Bremerella alba: one gene and its partner. The protein of the gene in region 1 binds, or shares a complex with, the protein of each later gene. Links are inferred from orthologs where the notes say so. Each region holds a gene or a part of one and is shown on either strand. Other genes may lie near its edges.

Region 1 (8,014 bases):
TATCGGAATCCTCGCGTTTCTGAATCTTCGTCGAGCGGTCCCCAATGACGAAGAACGAATCATTTTTTGCAATCTGTCTTCCTCGCTCACCAGCATGTTCAGAATTTGCAAATTAATCTCAGAAAACCCTAACGACCCAACGCCGTTCGATTCCGTAGACACTCTTGAGTCGGCTTTGTCGACCGCGTAACCTGCGCAAAATGGAGCCCATCTACCCACCGATCGTATTTGTAAATCGGTCCCCACCCCAACCATGCTAGGCGGAGCACGGACGCATGAACGCCAAGGTCACGAATTCACTCGTTTCGTTCGAAGAGGTCGACGGTGTGCACGTTGTCACGCCGCTGGTGAGCAACATGCGCGACGCCAACAACTGTTTGGCGATTCGCGAATTGACAATCGAATATGGCCAATCACGTCGGCCGGAAAAAGTCTTAATAGATTTGAGTCAGGTACGCTTTATGTCGAGCGTTGGCGTCCGCGTGCTCGTCTCTTTGCTGCGACAAGTCTGCGAAGTTCAGGGCCGAATCATGGTCTGCAGCCTGAATGGAGAGTTGCGGGGAGTACTTTTCGTCTGTAGCCTAATATCAGACGATATGAATCAACCGGGACCGCTAGAGGTGGCAACAAACCGTGAGGACGGCCTCGCTCGCCTGCGTTCCCCCTAACAAGGCTTGCCCTCCCCATGCCCGATTTGCTCCTCGAAGCCGTTAATCCTGTTCTGCCGTCTCGCGACGTAAAAGCCGCCATCCAGTTTTATGTCGACAAGCTGGACTTCAAGGTATCGTTTCAAGATGCAGACGATCCGCGCTACGCATCGATCATTCGAGATCGGGTCGAAATCCATCTTCGCTGGCACGATCCCTCGAGTTGGGACCGAGTCGAGCGACCGAACATTCGTATCGCCGTATGCGATGTCGAGCACCTTTACAGCGTGTTTCAGCCCTTGGGGATCTTTGCTTCCGATACTACGCTCCGAGATACGGCATTTGGCACACGGGAGTTTGGCCTTTTCGATCCCGATGGGAACTTGCTGACGTTCTATTCCGACCTGGGAGAGTAGTCGTCGGCCTGCCGGAACGGTTTGTTATATACACTTAGAGGTCCGGCTTTCGCTATGAATCATCCTCCGGTACCTGAGATCGCTTGGTCCAAGCGGCTAATCTACTTGGGCTGCGCGACCATATTTTTCATGCTGGCCATCCTGGGCATGATCTTGCCGATTGTCCCAGCCACACCGTTTCTGTTGGTCACCAGCTACTTCCTGGTGCGTTCCTTTCCGAAGCTGAACGACCTGCTGCTCGACACGCCCTATTTCGGTCCGATCCTTTACGACTGGGAAGTTCGCAAAGGCATCAAGACCAGCACCAAGATCCAGGCGATCGCCTCGGTTGTTCTCGGTTGGGGAATTTCGCTGCTCGTTTTTCCGATACCAAGCTGGGCCCTGATTCTCATGGCCGTCTTGGTGATAACCGGGATCCTTGTCATCTACCTGGTCCCAGAGCCGCGCGACCCGGTCAAGATTGCCGAGGGTAAGAGCAATTCCAGCGATCAGCAAGAAGAAACGATCAACAACGACGAGGTCCACAAATCGCACGAGCTAGAGCGGAAACAGCGGGAATGGGATCGCACCCAACGCCAGCCCCATGGCGACAATCGTTGATGGAAACCCTTTCTCTTCCCAGCCCCTATCCCCCTAGGAAGACACAATCAGCAAGCCTGTAAAACGACTAGATCGTTCCGACTTGCTGCAGCGCAAGATACGCCAAGAGACTGAACCAAATGACCGCGATCACGGCCATCGCGATCAAGAAACCGAGATGCCGTTTGGGTGGATTCGACGTGGGCAGATAGACGGGCACCTTGCGTGGCTGATCGCGCGAGGATGCTTGTTTGTTTTTGGCGGCCGCCATGTTTCTTCCCTGTAGGCTCGTGCTAAGCTTGCCCTGATTCTTCCGACAGTTCGAAGTCGAAGTTCTTCACGAACGCGTCTTCAAAGTCGTACTGATCATTGAAGTCTTCGCGGCGATCCGATTTCGACTTTCGCATCATCCCGATGCCGATCAAGTTGTACACTATCTCGCCGAAATCACCGGTGGTGTGGATGCCCCACGAGTTGAGCACCACTTTCGCCAGCAAACCATATTGCTGCTGGGCGTACTGACGGATAGCCAAGCACAGCACCTGACCGGTGAGATGGCGTTCAACGTCTTCTTCCTCTTCATCCCAGCCTTCAAGCTCGTCTTCGAGTTCGTCGATCTCTTCCTCGAAACATTCCAGGTCTAGGTCTTCTTCCTCGGATGGGTCTTCGTCCTGATCCTCTTGAAATCGCTGGCCGAAGGAAAGGGCTTCGCGGACAAATTGATATGCTTCCATGCGATAGCGCGAATCATCTTTGAGCAGCTGCATGAAGGCGGAATAAGTATCTTCGGACATGCCGTTTTATTCCTTCGGAGTGTCTGGATTGGATTGGGTGTTCTCGCCGCTTTCGTCTGCGGCTTCCTTCTTATCGCGACGTTTGCCGCGTCTGGAACTTCCCCCGGTTTGGCCGTTGCCGCGTTTGAGGATCGTCAGCACGTCGCTGGCATCGATCATGATGTTGCGGTTGTCTTCCATACGGACCAACAGCTGCCCGGCTAAAATCTCGTGATTCAACACGCGACCACGGCCATTGCTAGTCACAATGTCGCTACCAATCGGCGGAAGGTCGCGTTGTAGCTCTTCGTACGTGTCGTACTCGTAACGCAGGCAACACTTGAGTCGTCCGCAGCGTCCGGAAATCTTCGTCGGGTCGAGCGTCGCTTTCTGAAGCTTGGCCATCCGCATCGATACCGGGGGCATTTCGCTCAGATGCGTGTTGCAGCAGACCGGCTTTCCGCAATCGCCGTAATCGGCCAGCAATTTGGCCTCGTCTCGGACACCGATTTGCCGCATTTCGATACGTGTCTGCAGTTCGGAAGCCAACGCTTTGACCAGATCGCGAAAATCGACTCGCGACTCGGACAAGTAGTAAACGACAATTCGCTCGCCGCCGAACAAGTGCTCGACGTCGACCAGTTGCATTGGAAGATCCATCTCGCCGATCACGCGGCGGACCGTTTCCACTTCGCGCTGGGTGTCTCCCAGCATGTGCTCGGTCTGCTTAATGTCTTCGACCGACATGGCCCGCATGATGCTGCCAAAGGTCGGATCGCTAAGCTGGTTGACCGCGTCGTCGGTGGCAATGCAAAGCACATCCCCCACCTCCAAGCCGCGCTTGGTGCGAATGATGACTTGGTCGTCGCGGTTGTATTCATCTTTTGCTCGGGCCGAGAACACGCCTATAAAACGCATGACCCCGTAGCGAACGATGTATTTCGCCATACTGAATATCTTTATATCGCCGCTGCATTACCGATAGGGCTGCCGACGAGAAAAACGTACTGCCTCGCAGGCAATCTGCATGGTGACAGCACGTTGGGAAGGTTTCAATAATCCTTGCAGTATAACCTGATTGGGGCCATCCCTGAAATTGGGAGCTCGATGCGTGCCTGGGAAGTCGATCTGATATCACCGGGGCACAAGCGGCGAATGCATCCGGATTGAACTCAAGGGATCGTTTCTATCCTAAGTAACGCTAGCAACCGCCTAGGGGAGAATTTCGTCGACGCTTTCAGGGGGTCGTCCCAACCGGGCCTCGTTGCCAACCACCACAATAGGACGTTCGATAATCTTCGGATTGGCAGCCATCTGAGCGATCCAACCCGCTTCGTCTTCCGGCCGCGCGAGACCCAGGGCCTGGTGGTCTTTCTTCCGCACGAGCTGCTCGGCCTTGAGTCCCAGCTTTTTGAGCAACGATTGGATCGTCTTTTCGTTGGGGGGACTATCGAGGTAAAGCACCACCTCGGGTTCGATCCCATGCTCGCTGAGCCGGGCTAAGGTTTGTCGGCTCTTCATACAACGTGGATTATGGTAGATCGTGACGCTCATCGCGTACCTTGAAGCAGGGTAATGACGGAATATAGGAAGTTCGGGAAACCGAGGTCAATCTGCCTGTAACGCCGATCTTCAAGTGGCATCCTAGTTACCAGAGCACAGCAAGCGGGTACTGCAGCAGGTTGTCCTAACTCGGTTACCCACCATAATAAAAGCATGCCCCCTGGGTTGTGAACCTGGTTAAAATTCGCGATTCTATTGGATTAGGCCCGGAATTACGGCATGCTGAATGTCTGGGCTCGACTTGATCTCATGAGACGCAAGCGACAGTAAACCCCCATATTTTCCATTGATCGGGAGAAGCCTCCAATGGCCAATGAATTTAACGAAGACAACTTTGATTCCGAAGTCCTGCAATCGAGCGATCCGGTATTGGTCGACTTCTGGGCACCTTGGTGCGGTCCTTGCCGTCAGTTGGCACCGGTAATCGATCAGCTGGCCACCGAATACGAAGGTTCGGTCAAAGTCGGTAAGGTCGATACCGACAAAAACCCAAACCTGGCCGTGAAGTACGGTATCCAGAGCATCCCAACGGTCATGATCTTCAAGAATGGTGAAGTCGTGAACCAGATGCTCGGCAACCAGCCCAAGGCCAACCTACAGCAAGCGCTGGACGCAGCCAAAGGCTAAGCGTCCCGTACCGGGCATAAAATTTGCTAGCAAAACGGAAGGCGATTGCCTTCCGTTTTTTTATGCGCTGGCCCTGAAAGTGGGTGGTAGCATGCAAAAGCCCTGCGAGTCCGCAGCATTTCAACCTGCGCAGCCGTTAAACTCAACTTCTTAGGCACATCATGCCGATGCGAAAGGATGGCCGAGTAATCCATTCGACTGCCGCCCATTGCATTGATTCGCCATGAAGCCGACAATCCGCCCGACAAACATCAAGCCATCGACGCGCCAGCTTTCCGAGCATGGTACGCCAGAGCTGCGAATTGACCCTCCGCATGCCTCGTCAGTGGAAGGAAATTCGGCAGATCACCTAGAAGACGACCAAGGCGTCGATCTCACGTCCGCCGACCTCGAAACGCTTCCCGATTGGCAGCGCCGGCAGATCAATCAGCTAGCACGCTTGATGCGCGATCGCCAGATGGAGCTTGATCGTCGCGAGGCCGAGCTCAATGCCCGGATGGCGAACTTCGAGACTCAGCAGCGAAGCGCCGCGTTGGCCATGGACGAGCCGGTCCCTCATACCGCAAGAGCCACTCGCGAAGAGCCCGAAGACAAAACAGAACCGGCTGGTCCCCTGCGTAGTATCGAAGAGAAGATCCGCCAATGGCGACGCAAGTGGCGCGGTCAAGAGACCGAAGTTTGCGCGATCGAACCCGAGGTCGACGGCTCAGTCACCGTACGGCTAGAAAAACTGAGTGAAGCGGAGTCTCAGTTGGCTCAGCAATGGGCGCTGCTCAAGAACGCGCGCTCGCTGCAGGCCCTGCGAGAAAAAGAGTTTGCCGGGTACACCCAAAAGGTTGAACGCGAAATGGAGCAGAGCCGCGTTCAACAACATCAATGGCTCGAGCAGGAACAACGCCAGTTGGCCCGCGACCAAGAGGAGTTAGCTCAGCGCGAGAACGAAATCGCCGATGTGCAGCACGAGATGCAGATCGCCTTCGAAGAGCTGCAGGTCATTCGCGATCAACTGGAAATGGCCTGGGCCGAGATTCGTGTGCGGATTCCGTCGGCGCTGCGGCGACGGCTGGATCACCAAACCGATCACGCTGTCGAGCACTTCGACAAAGCACTGCACGCCCGGAATCAAGCCGCCAAGAGCGAGATTCGGCAGATGCTCCATCAGTTGGAACTGGCCAAGCTAGATATCCAGGAACAGCAGGTCCAGCTGGAAGACGACACCGATCAACACCACACCGAGATCCGCCGCGCCAAACATGATCTGGCCGATCGCGATGCCCAAGTGCGAGCCCAACTCGCCGAGCTTCGCCGCGAGCACGAATCGTTGAACGAAACGAAGCTCGAAATCTTGAAAGAACGCTACCAAGATTTGAGCCGGGAAATAACTCCTAAAGCGGCGTAAAGACTTTCTCTCGTGTTGGTCGACTGGCCTCCGATTCCTTCTCAGCTCGCTGCCCTCTTAAACGACGAAGCCCCAATTGATGACAAGCCGAGCGAATAAAAAAAGGGACGCTCATTGAGCGTCCCCCGAATCGTTGCTGACTCGCATGAATCGTATGCTTACTCGCTGCTAAGCGAAAGCGATTCGGTTGGTTTCTTGTTCGCCTTTTCGCGGGCCGCGTGACGCTCTTTGGCAGCTTCGGATGCCCGGTAAGCGATCTGCAGCTCTTGGCGGCTGAAGTAAGGCGTATCGTCACCAATGAGATGCTCGATACGTTTGTTGGCCAGTTCTTCCCAGCTCATGCCGTTGTTCAGGTGCCAGGCAGCTGCTTGTGCACTGCGCTGATTCAGCTGACCACTGCCGAGCATGTGGCAAAGATCGGCGACGCCAGGCTTTTCGGTGTAATTACCGATGGGCTTCAGTTCGTAAGGAATCTGGGGATCGGGATCTTCCAGACCGTGATCAAGACAAACGCCTTGGACCTTGATGCGTTGAACTTTTTCAGGCATGACGTTGAAGAAACCGCCGCCACCACCTTGGCCGCCACCGCCGAAGCCGCCGCCACCTTGGTTGCCGCCGAACTGTGCCAGGGGAATCCCAGCGAATGCGGCCGGCAATTCGACGCGCATCTTATTCTTGGTTTTGTTCGTGATAATAACGGTGCCTTTTTCGGAGCTCATCGGAATGAACTTCACTTCGATGACACCATCATCGATTGCCTGGAACATCTCGACCGTTTCGACTTCACTGGCCGAACTGGCTCTCTTCTCATCCGCGATTGCCACTGGAGCTAAACAGCCCAGCATGGCCACGCAGCCAAACAATCGCCCAACCATGTGCCATTTCATGTGATAACTGCTCCTATGATTCGCTCGTTTTCGGCGATTGCCAGCGAATCGACTAACAACTGTGAGATGATCCAAAGATAAGATCCGTCGTAGTTGCCCCACAAAAGATGCAGCGATCAACGGATACTTTTCCTACCCAATACGCAGGAAACACAACACCTAAAGCTTAATCGCTGTTTGCGAAGAAGCCAACAATTTTGCACAAGCCAAACCAAACCACCTGCCCTTGGGGGGACAGCGATGCGAAGCTTTTGACCGGTGAACAAGCTGCCGAGTGCCGCGAACAGGCAAAACTCCGAGATAAACGCTGTGAAACGGACTATAGGCAGGGCTTTGATGTCCTCGCGATAAAGGCCTTCTCAGCACCGCAAAGAGCCACTTAATGCGCATTGAATCTCATTTTTCCGATTCGGAGCCGACACAAACTAGTTTAACCCCCTCTGATAATATGGATAATAACGGCTACCCACTGCACGGCTTGGCTGTTGGGTCGGGCGAAGAGCTCTCAGTGATCGCGACACCTTGGAATTTGCCGTCGATACGCAAAGGAATGGCATCATGTTTTTCGGCATCTGGCTGTTAGTACTTTTTGCGTCGATTGTGGCCCTCGTTCAGGCCTACTTCTTTTTCATGGGCATGGTCAGGGCTGACCCCGGCACAACGACCATGCAGCGAATCGCCGGATACGTTCGCGAAGGGGCAAACGCCTATCTGACTCAGCAGTACATGGTGGTGACGATCTTTTTTGTAGCCATCGCCGTCGTTCTTGCTTTGTTGGCGTTTGTCGTCGAGGTGCAAAGCCGCTGGGTTCCGTTTGCATTCATGACAGGCGGTTTTTTTTCAGGGCTAGCCGGTTGGATCGGGATGAAGACCGCCACGCTGGCCAGCAGCCGGACGGCCGCCGGAGCCCAAAAATCACTCAACCAGGGATTACAGATCGCCTTTCGCAGTGGCGCTGTCATGGGCTTAACGGTCGTGGGACTGGGCCTGTTAGACATCGTGCTTTGGTTTGGTGTGCTGAAGTGGGTCTTCGATCTCTCCCTATTTAATATCACAACCACGATGCTTTGCTTTGGCATGGGAGCGAGTTGCCAGGCATTGTTCGCACGGGTCGGCGGGGGGA
Region 2 (6,220 bases), on another replicon or contig:
ACCTTACCGTCTTCTCCGGTTGCTTCGTCGAGATATTCCTTAGGAACATCCAAGCTGTCCTTGTCGAATTCAAGGACGCGAACGGCTAACGTCTTCTCGGCACCACCGTAGATAGGGCTCTTGGCCATCGTATCAGGCGAAGTCGAGAGAAAGTCGGCATCCACTTTGGCATGAAACGCCGCCGCCGAGGCAATCACAACACAGCTTGTCACCAAGATGTAGGGAATCGCCATCCCGGTCGAGAGGTCGAATCGTGCTAGACCTCGGAAGGTTTTGTCCCATCCGCGAGCCAGCATCGAATAGGGCAGCAGGAAGGTCATATTAATACCAACGGCAGTCGCCGCGGCACCGATCATCGCGGCGCGTTGATCAGCGACGATCCGATCAGTCCAAAAGGTGCGATAGGGATCTTCTACCTCGGCCGCAATCTCGGCCACCTGCCCTGTTGGTTCACTTGCTGCGGATAAATCAGGGATAAAACCAGCGAAGACTTCTGACCATGTGAAAGCCTCGCCTGACATGCCCAACTTAATAACAACTCCAAAGAAGCAAAGCACGATCACACCGATCATGCCCTTTAGCAGCATATCGAATATCTTGGTCGCGATCCCTGGTCGCGAATTCATGTAGACGAGTACGCCGCCAGCGATGAGAAGCAACAAGGAAACAATCGCCTTGGTTGACGTATCATCGCCAACGAGACCAGGGGCCAGATTTTTATTCAGGGCAGCATAGCAGAGCCCGAACTGCGGCATGAGGAAAATCATATTCGCCGCAACTGTCGCCACGATCCACCCCCAGCCAAGCACAGGGTTGATGTGCGCATTGATTTGGCGAAATGGCCGCTTGCCGGTCGACAAAGTGACGTAGCTAATCGCCGAGAGCATTACCACGCCGCAAATGATGGCCACTAATTGCAGCCAAAGCAAACTGTATCCGCCCAAGATCCCCATGAAGAGCGCGCCGGACAAAGAGCCACCACCCAAGGTGATCGCACTTTGCAACCAACCAGGTCCTGAAAGTCGAACCCAAGCACCCAGCGTGGCACCAGGCCCCTTTTCTTGTGCTTCCTGGAGAATCTCTCGATCCGTTTCGACTTTGCTTACGGTCTCAGACATAGCGAATCCTTCGCCTAGATTCGGCGTAGATAAGGGATGATGGGGAGGGATCTAATAGAACAAGGGGAACGATCTTCGTCCCCCTTGCTGCGTTTTTTCGTTGACACACGGAACGTGCAAGGTTCTCAGTGCATCTAATGATGGTTGCATTTTTAGCTTAATGCAAGCCCTGCGAGGCCAACCAGCGTTCCGCATCCAGTGCCGACATACAACCGGTTCCTGCTGCTGTTACAGCCTGGCGATAGTAGTCGTCGGCCACGTCCCCGGAAGCAAAGACGCCGTTGACGCTTGTATTGGTACGAAAGGGAACCGTCCACTTAAGATAGCCCGCGTTATTCATTTCCAACTTCCCCTTCAGAAAGTCGGTGTTGGGTGTATGACCGATGGCTAGAAAGAACCCACTCGCATCGAGCTTCTTCGTGGAATCATCCACCGTGCTTTCCAGCATGGCCCCGGTGACGCCGTTTTGATCGTCGCCGAGCACCTCGGTCACGACGTGATTCCAAACAACTTCGACCTTCTTGTTTTCCGTGACCCGATCGACCATGGCCTGGGAAGCCCGGAATTTGTCTCGACGATGTACCAAATAGACGACCGAGCTGTACTTGCTCATGTAATCGGCTTCTTCAATAGCCGAGTCGCCTCCACCTACCACGATGCATGGCTTTTCACGGAAACGCGGCAAAGCGCCGTCGCATACGGCACAGGCACTAACGCCCCGGTTCTTGTAGGTTTCTTCCGATTTCAATCCGAGGTAATTTGCACGAGCGCCCGTAGCGATAATCACTGAGCGGGCTTTTAGCCATTCTTCGCCTTCGCGAGGCTTGAGTTTGAATGGCTGTTCGCTGAAATCAACTTCTACGATGTCGTCGGTTACAACCCGAGTGCCAAAGTTCTTGGCTTGTTGCCGCATTAGCTCCATCAATTCAGGACCGCTGACACCATGCTTTTGGTGCGGTGCCATATACTGACGCAAGCTATCGTCAATGGCGTCATCCAAGTAACCGCCCAGGTCGCCAGAGGGAAATCCGGGGAAGTTCTCTACTTCCGTCGTCATTGCCAACTGGCCGAGTGGCCCCCGTCCGAGATCGTAGTGCTCTTGAAGCGCAGCACCTTCGTAGAGAAGCGGCTTCAAATTGGCTCGAGCTGCATAGATGGCGGCAGTCCATCCCGCAGGGCCACTTCCGACGATAATGACGTTTTCAATCTTTTCCGACACGGTCGTTCTAGTCCTTTTGAAAGCGCAAAGCCGCGAAAAAAATTTATCTCAATTGAATTGTGAGCTATTCACGTCGCTGAAAGAATTCATCATTATAGAGATAAGCAGGAAAGCTCACTATCCCTGCGTACCACCCACCATCAAGTTCGCTCCTCTGTTGGATGCACGATGCCTCACGTCGTGACACAAATTTTACGCTTATGTCGACGCTAATTGTTGCCGTTCTGTCTTTCGTTGGCTTTATTGTTGCCTATAACACGTATGGGCGCTGGCTATCGAAACGGCTATTCGAGCTTGACGATAGCAATGAAGTCCCCAGCAAACAGCTCCGGGACGATATCGACTACTGCCCAACCGATCGTCAAGTTGTCTTCGGACACCATTTCACCAGCATCGCAGGCACCGGTCCCATTGTGGGCCCCGCCATCGCCGTTTTCTGGGGTTGGCTTCCGGCCCTGTTGTGGGTCGTATTCGGTTCGATCTTCGTGGGAGCCGTTCATGATCTGGGTGCTTTGATCATCTCACTTCGCAACCGAGGGCAAACTGTCGGTCAAATCGCTGGCCGTATGATTAACAAGCGTGCCAAGTATTTGTTTCTCATCGTGCTTGCCGCCGCGTTGATGGTCGTCCTAGCGATCTTTGGGTTAGTGGTGGCTGTCATCTTTGCTGAATACCCACAAACCGTATTGCCGGTTTGGATCAGCATGCCGATTGCGATTGCCTTGGGTATTTACGCCCGTAAAAAAGATGCCCACCTGCTGCTTCCATCACTGGTTGCTCTGTTTATTGTCTACGCTTCGATTCTCGTGGGCGTCTATTACCTGCCCATCGATCTTTCGTTGATTTTGGCGAAGGTTCTGGGACCTACTCTTGCAGAAAATCACTACCTAAGCGCCTTGATGATCTGGACCGTCATTTTATTGGGTTACTGTTTCGCCGCTTCCGTGTTACCGGTTTGGCTGCTGCTTCAGCCTCGCGACTATGTCAACAGCCATCAGTTGATCGTGGCGTTAGTGCTGCTGTTCGTGGGACTTCTTGTGGCGAGTGTGACCGGTGCGGCAGATCTGGCCCAGGCAACGCCTGCGGTGGCGACGACGATGCCGGCAGGTGCCCCCCCCATCTTTCCGTTTCTATTTATTACGATCGCCTGCGGTGCGTGTAGTGGATTTCATTGCCTAGTCAGTAGCGGAACCTCGAGTAAGCAAGTCGAGAAAGAATCTGATGCCCAATACATCGGCTACGGTGCCATGCTCCTGGAAGGCGGGCTCGCCGTTATCGTTATCCTTGCTTGCTGTGCAGGCGTCGGCATGGGCATCTTTGAAGGGAGCAAAGGGCCTGACGGGTCGTACGTATACACCGCTATGACCGATGCCGAAGGCGTACCGCTAACAGGGCAAGCCGCTTGGGAAACTCGGTACGCTATCACGAAGAATTGGAGTGATTTCAAACTGCCAAACTTGGTGGCGGCTTTTGTCGAAGGAGGAGCGAACTTCCTCACTGCGATCGGCATTCCCCTAGAAATCGGCATCAGCATTATTGCGGTACTCGTCGCGAATTTCGCAGCCACGACCCTCGACACGGCCACGCGACTTCAACGATATGTCCTGCAGGAACTGTTCGTATCGGTACCAGTGACCAGGCCTCTTTCTGGAAAATATGCGGCGACGGCCGTGGCCGTGATTTCGGCATTAGCGATCGCCGTATTTGCCGACACAGTACCCGGCAAAGGTGGGACACTGCTCTGGCCATTGTTTGGAGCAATCAATCAATTGCTTGCAGGACTTGCCATGATGGTCACCGCGTTCTACTTGTGGCGGCGTAACAAACCGATTTGGTTTGTTGCCCTGCCGATGATCGCGATGCTCATCTTGCCAGCCTTGGCAATGTACTACAACGTCTTCAGCGAGACGGGATATTGGGCTAAACAGCAATGGTTACTGTTAGTCTTGGGCGTTGGCGTGCTCATCCTGCAAGCATGGATGTTATTCGAAGCAATCGTAATGTGGCCGCGTGTGAAGGGTGTCTTGGAAGAATCGCTCCCTCCGTTGCCGGAGAAGAAACCTGTCGTAGCCGCGGAGAACTCATAACCAAACAGGCCCCTGATTCAATCACGAATCGGGGGCCTGTTTTTTACTTTTTGGAGATACCGTTATCGACTAGGTTTCCGATTTTCCTTCGGTCACCACGACGGTCGCAACTGACTCGCCACTGATACCTTCACCGAGGTCGGTCTCGATGGTTATCTTCTTAACGACCGTTCCACCTTCGCTTCCCGCGGTAAACGTTAGTGGCAGGAAGTGAAGCTTCTTGGGTTCCTCTGGCAAAGCCGCAAACTGAAAGCTTTCGCTGTCACAGTTGATACCAGTAATAAGAAACGGCTTCTTGGCTCGCACGATTAATTTCGCTTCGGTCTTTTGGCCGGGCTTCAACTCACCTAGCGACAAAGCGCTCGGGCTGACGTTCAAAGCCGACTCGACTTTGCCTTCGACAGGCAGCGACACGGAAGGGCTTCGCTTGTCGTTGGTAATCAATGCCAATTGGCTCGAAATAAAACCGACCGGAGCATTATCTTTTAGGCGAACGACCAAATCGTATCCAACCCGACCGCCACCACGATTGGTTTCACTTAGTTCGACGCCTAGGAAATCGTCGTTACTACGAACATCCGTGATTTTCCAGTCGCTACGACCGGCCTGAGTCACGTGAATCTTGGCAACGCCACTTTCACCTTGTTCGACGTTACCGAACTGGACCGAGCCTGGCTGAAAAACCAAGTCACCGCGAATGTCCGTCGAAACATTCAACTGAACTTCCGCATAAAAAGGCTTATCGATTGTGACCGTAACGGTCGCACTTTTATGGCCCAGGAAGCTGTCGGTGTTCAGTTTCGCGACAATCGCCCCTTTTTCCCACGTTTTCAAGGTGTCGTTCTTGATCGAAGGGCTCGTGCAGCCGCAGCTGGAACGAACACTGGCGATATGAACATCTTCTTCATAGATGTTTTGAAGTTCAAACTCATAGGTAACTTTGGCCCCTTTAGCCACGGCACCGAAATCGTGCGAGCGAACTTTGAACATCTTGTTCGCCCAATCCTGGCCCATGCCGAAGGATGCTAATAGTGGTAAGAGACAGACAGCGAGCCATACTTTACGAAACACGTTTTGATCCTCCGATATTTGGCGGGCTTGGTCCATAAGGGTAGGATGTGGCCCAAGTCACTCCGACTTCACCACACGTAGACCATTCCACCAAAGGTAGCACGTTCCTCGGTGCACGTTCGACAATATCGTTTCCGGACGTACCCGGAACAATCGCTATAATCGTTATAGATTGTCGGCAAAATTCCATGCTCACCCCAGGAATTTTTTCAAGATGCTCGCCAGACTCCCCTACAGAGTGGTCGATGCATGCACGCCAGACATCATGTGAAAAGAGCTACCCGGAACATCCTGAGCCGGTAAACTACTAGTATTGTAAGAATAAACACAGCCATTCTCTCCCTAAATCATTCCAATTTTATTGGAATCCTGCCCTCGAATCCGGAAGGTCCTATAGATGCCTTACCTGCACTTTTCTCCGAAATTCATTTTACGCAAGCTAGCCATGTTTGCTGCTGTCTTGCTGCTAGTTGGTTGTGGCAGTTCCTCATCCCATCCGTTTGCGATGGCCGAAGAACAGCAACCGGTCGCGGCAAAGGAAAAAGCAGCAGACGATACGCCTGATGCCAAAGAAGACGATCATCCCTTCCGCGCACGCATACCTGCGCCCGAGTTTCCGCAGGACATGGAGTGGATGAACACCAAAGAGCCTTTGGAGCTCGAAGAGCTCAAAGGCAAGTTCGTCTTGCTCGACTTCTGGACTTACTGCTGCATCAATTGCATTC

What was found.
Region 2: the proteins of trxA (region 1) and HOV93_RS07465 are in contact, whole or in part, in a crystal structure (PDB 1F6M), measured with the Escherichia coli proteins. The link is inferred for Bremerella alba from one-to-one orthologs.

The regions. Positions count from the first base shown.
Region 1 is NZ_JABRWO010000015.1:37,815-45,828, forward strand. The notes cover bases 3,082-5,944. They hold trxA (thioredoxin), read left to right. Parts: upstream 3,082-4,284; coding sequence 4,285-4,605; downstream 4,606-5,944. Other genes in these bases: HOV93_RS22530 (PSP1 domain-containing protein), read right to left, coding at 3,082-3,363; arsC (arsenate reductase (glutaredoxin)), read right to left, coding at 3,628-3,969; HOV93_RS22545 (hypothetical protein), read left to right, coding at 4,829-5,944. Also shown: HOV93_RS22500 (STAS domain-containing protein), read left to right, coding at 1-190; HOV93_RS22505 (STAS domain-containing protein), read left to right, coding at 276-668; HOV93_RS22510 (VOC family protein), read left to right, coding at 686-1,063; HOV93_RS22515 (YbaN family protein), read left to right, coding at 1,118-1,663; HOV93_RS22520 (hypothetical protein), read right to left, coding at 1,731-1,913; HOV93_RS22525 (Minf_1886 family protein), read right to left, coding at 1,936-2,436; more of HOV93_RS22530, read right to left, coding at 2,443-3,081; more of HOV93_RS22545, read left to right, coding at 5,945-6,004; HOV93_RS22550 (hypothetical protein), read right to left, coding at 6,163-6,891; HOV93_RS22555 (sodium-translocating pyrophosphatase), read left to right, coding at 7,450-8,014. UniProt on the Escherichia coli protein: Participates in various redox reactions through the reversible oxidation of its active center dithiol to a disulfide and catalyzes dithiol-disulfide exchange reactions.
Region 2 is NZ_JABRWO010000003.1:429,959-436,178, reverse strand. What follows is about bases 307-3,118. They hold HOV93_RS07465 (thioredoxin-disulfide reductase), read right to left. Parts: upstream 2,338-3,118; coding sequence 1,276-2,337; downstream 307-1,275. Other genes in these bases: HOV93_RS07460 (carbon starvation CstA family protein), read left to right, coding at 2,538-3,118; HOV93_RS07470 (divalent metal cation transporter), read right to left, coding at 307-1,118. Also shown: more of HOV93_RS07470, read right to left, coding at 1-306; more of HOV93_RS07460, read left to right, coding at 3,119-4,424; HOV93_RS07455 (DUF1573 domain-containing protein), read right to left, coding at 4,494-5,495; HOV93_RS07450 (thioredoxin-like domain-containing protein), read left to right, coding at 5,893-6,220.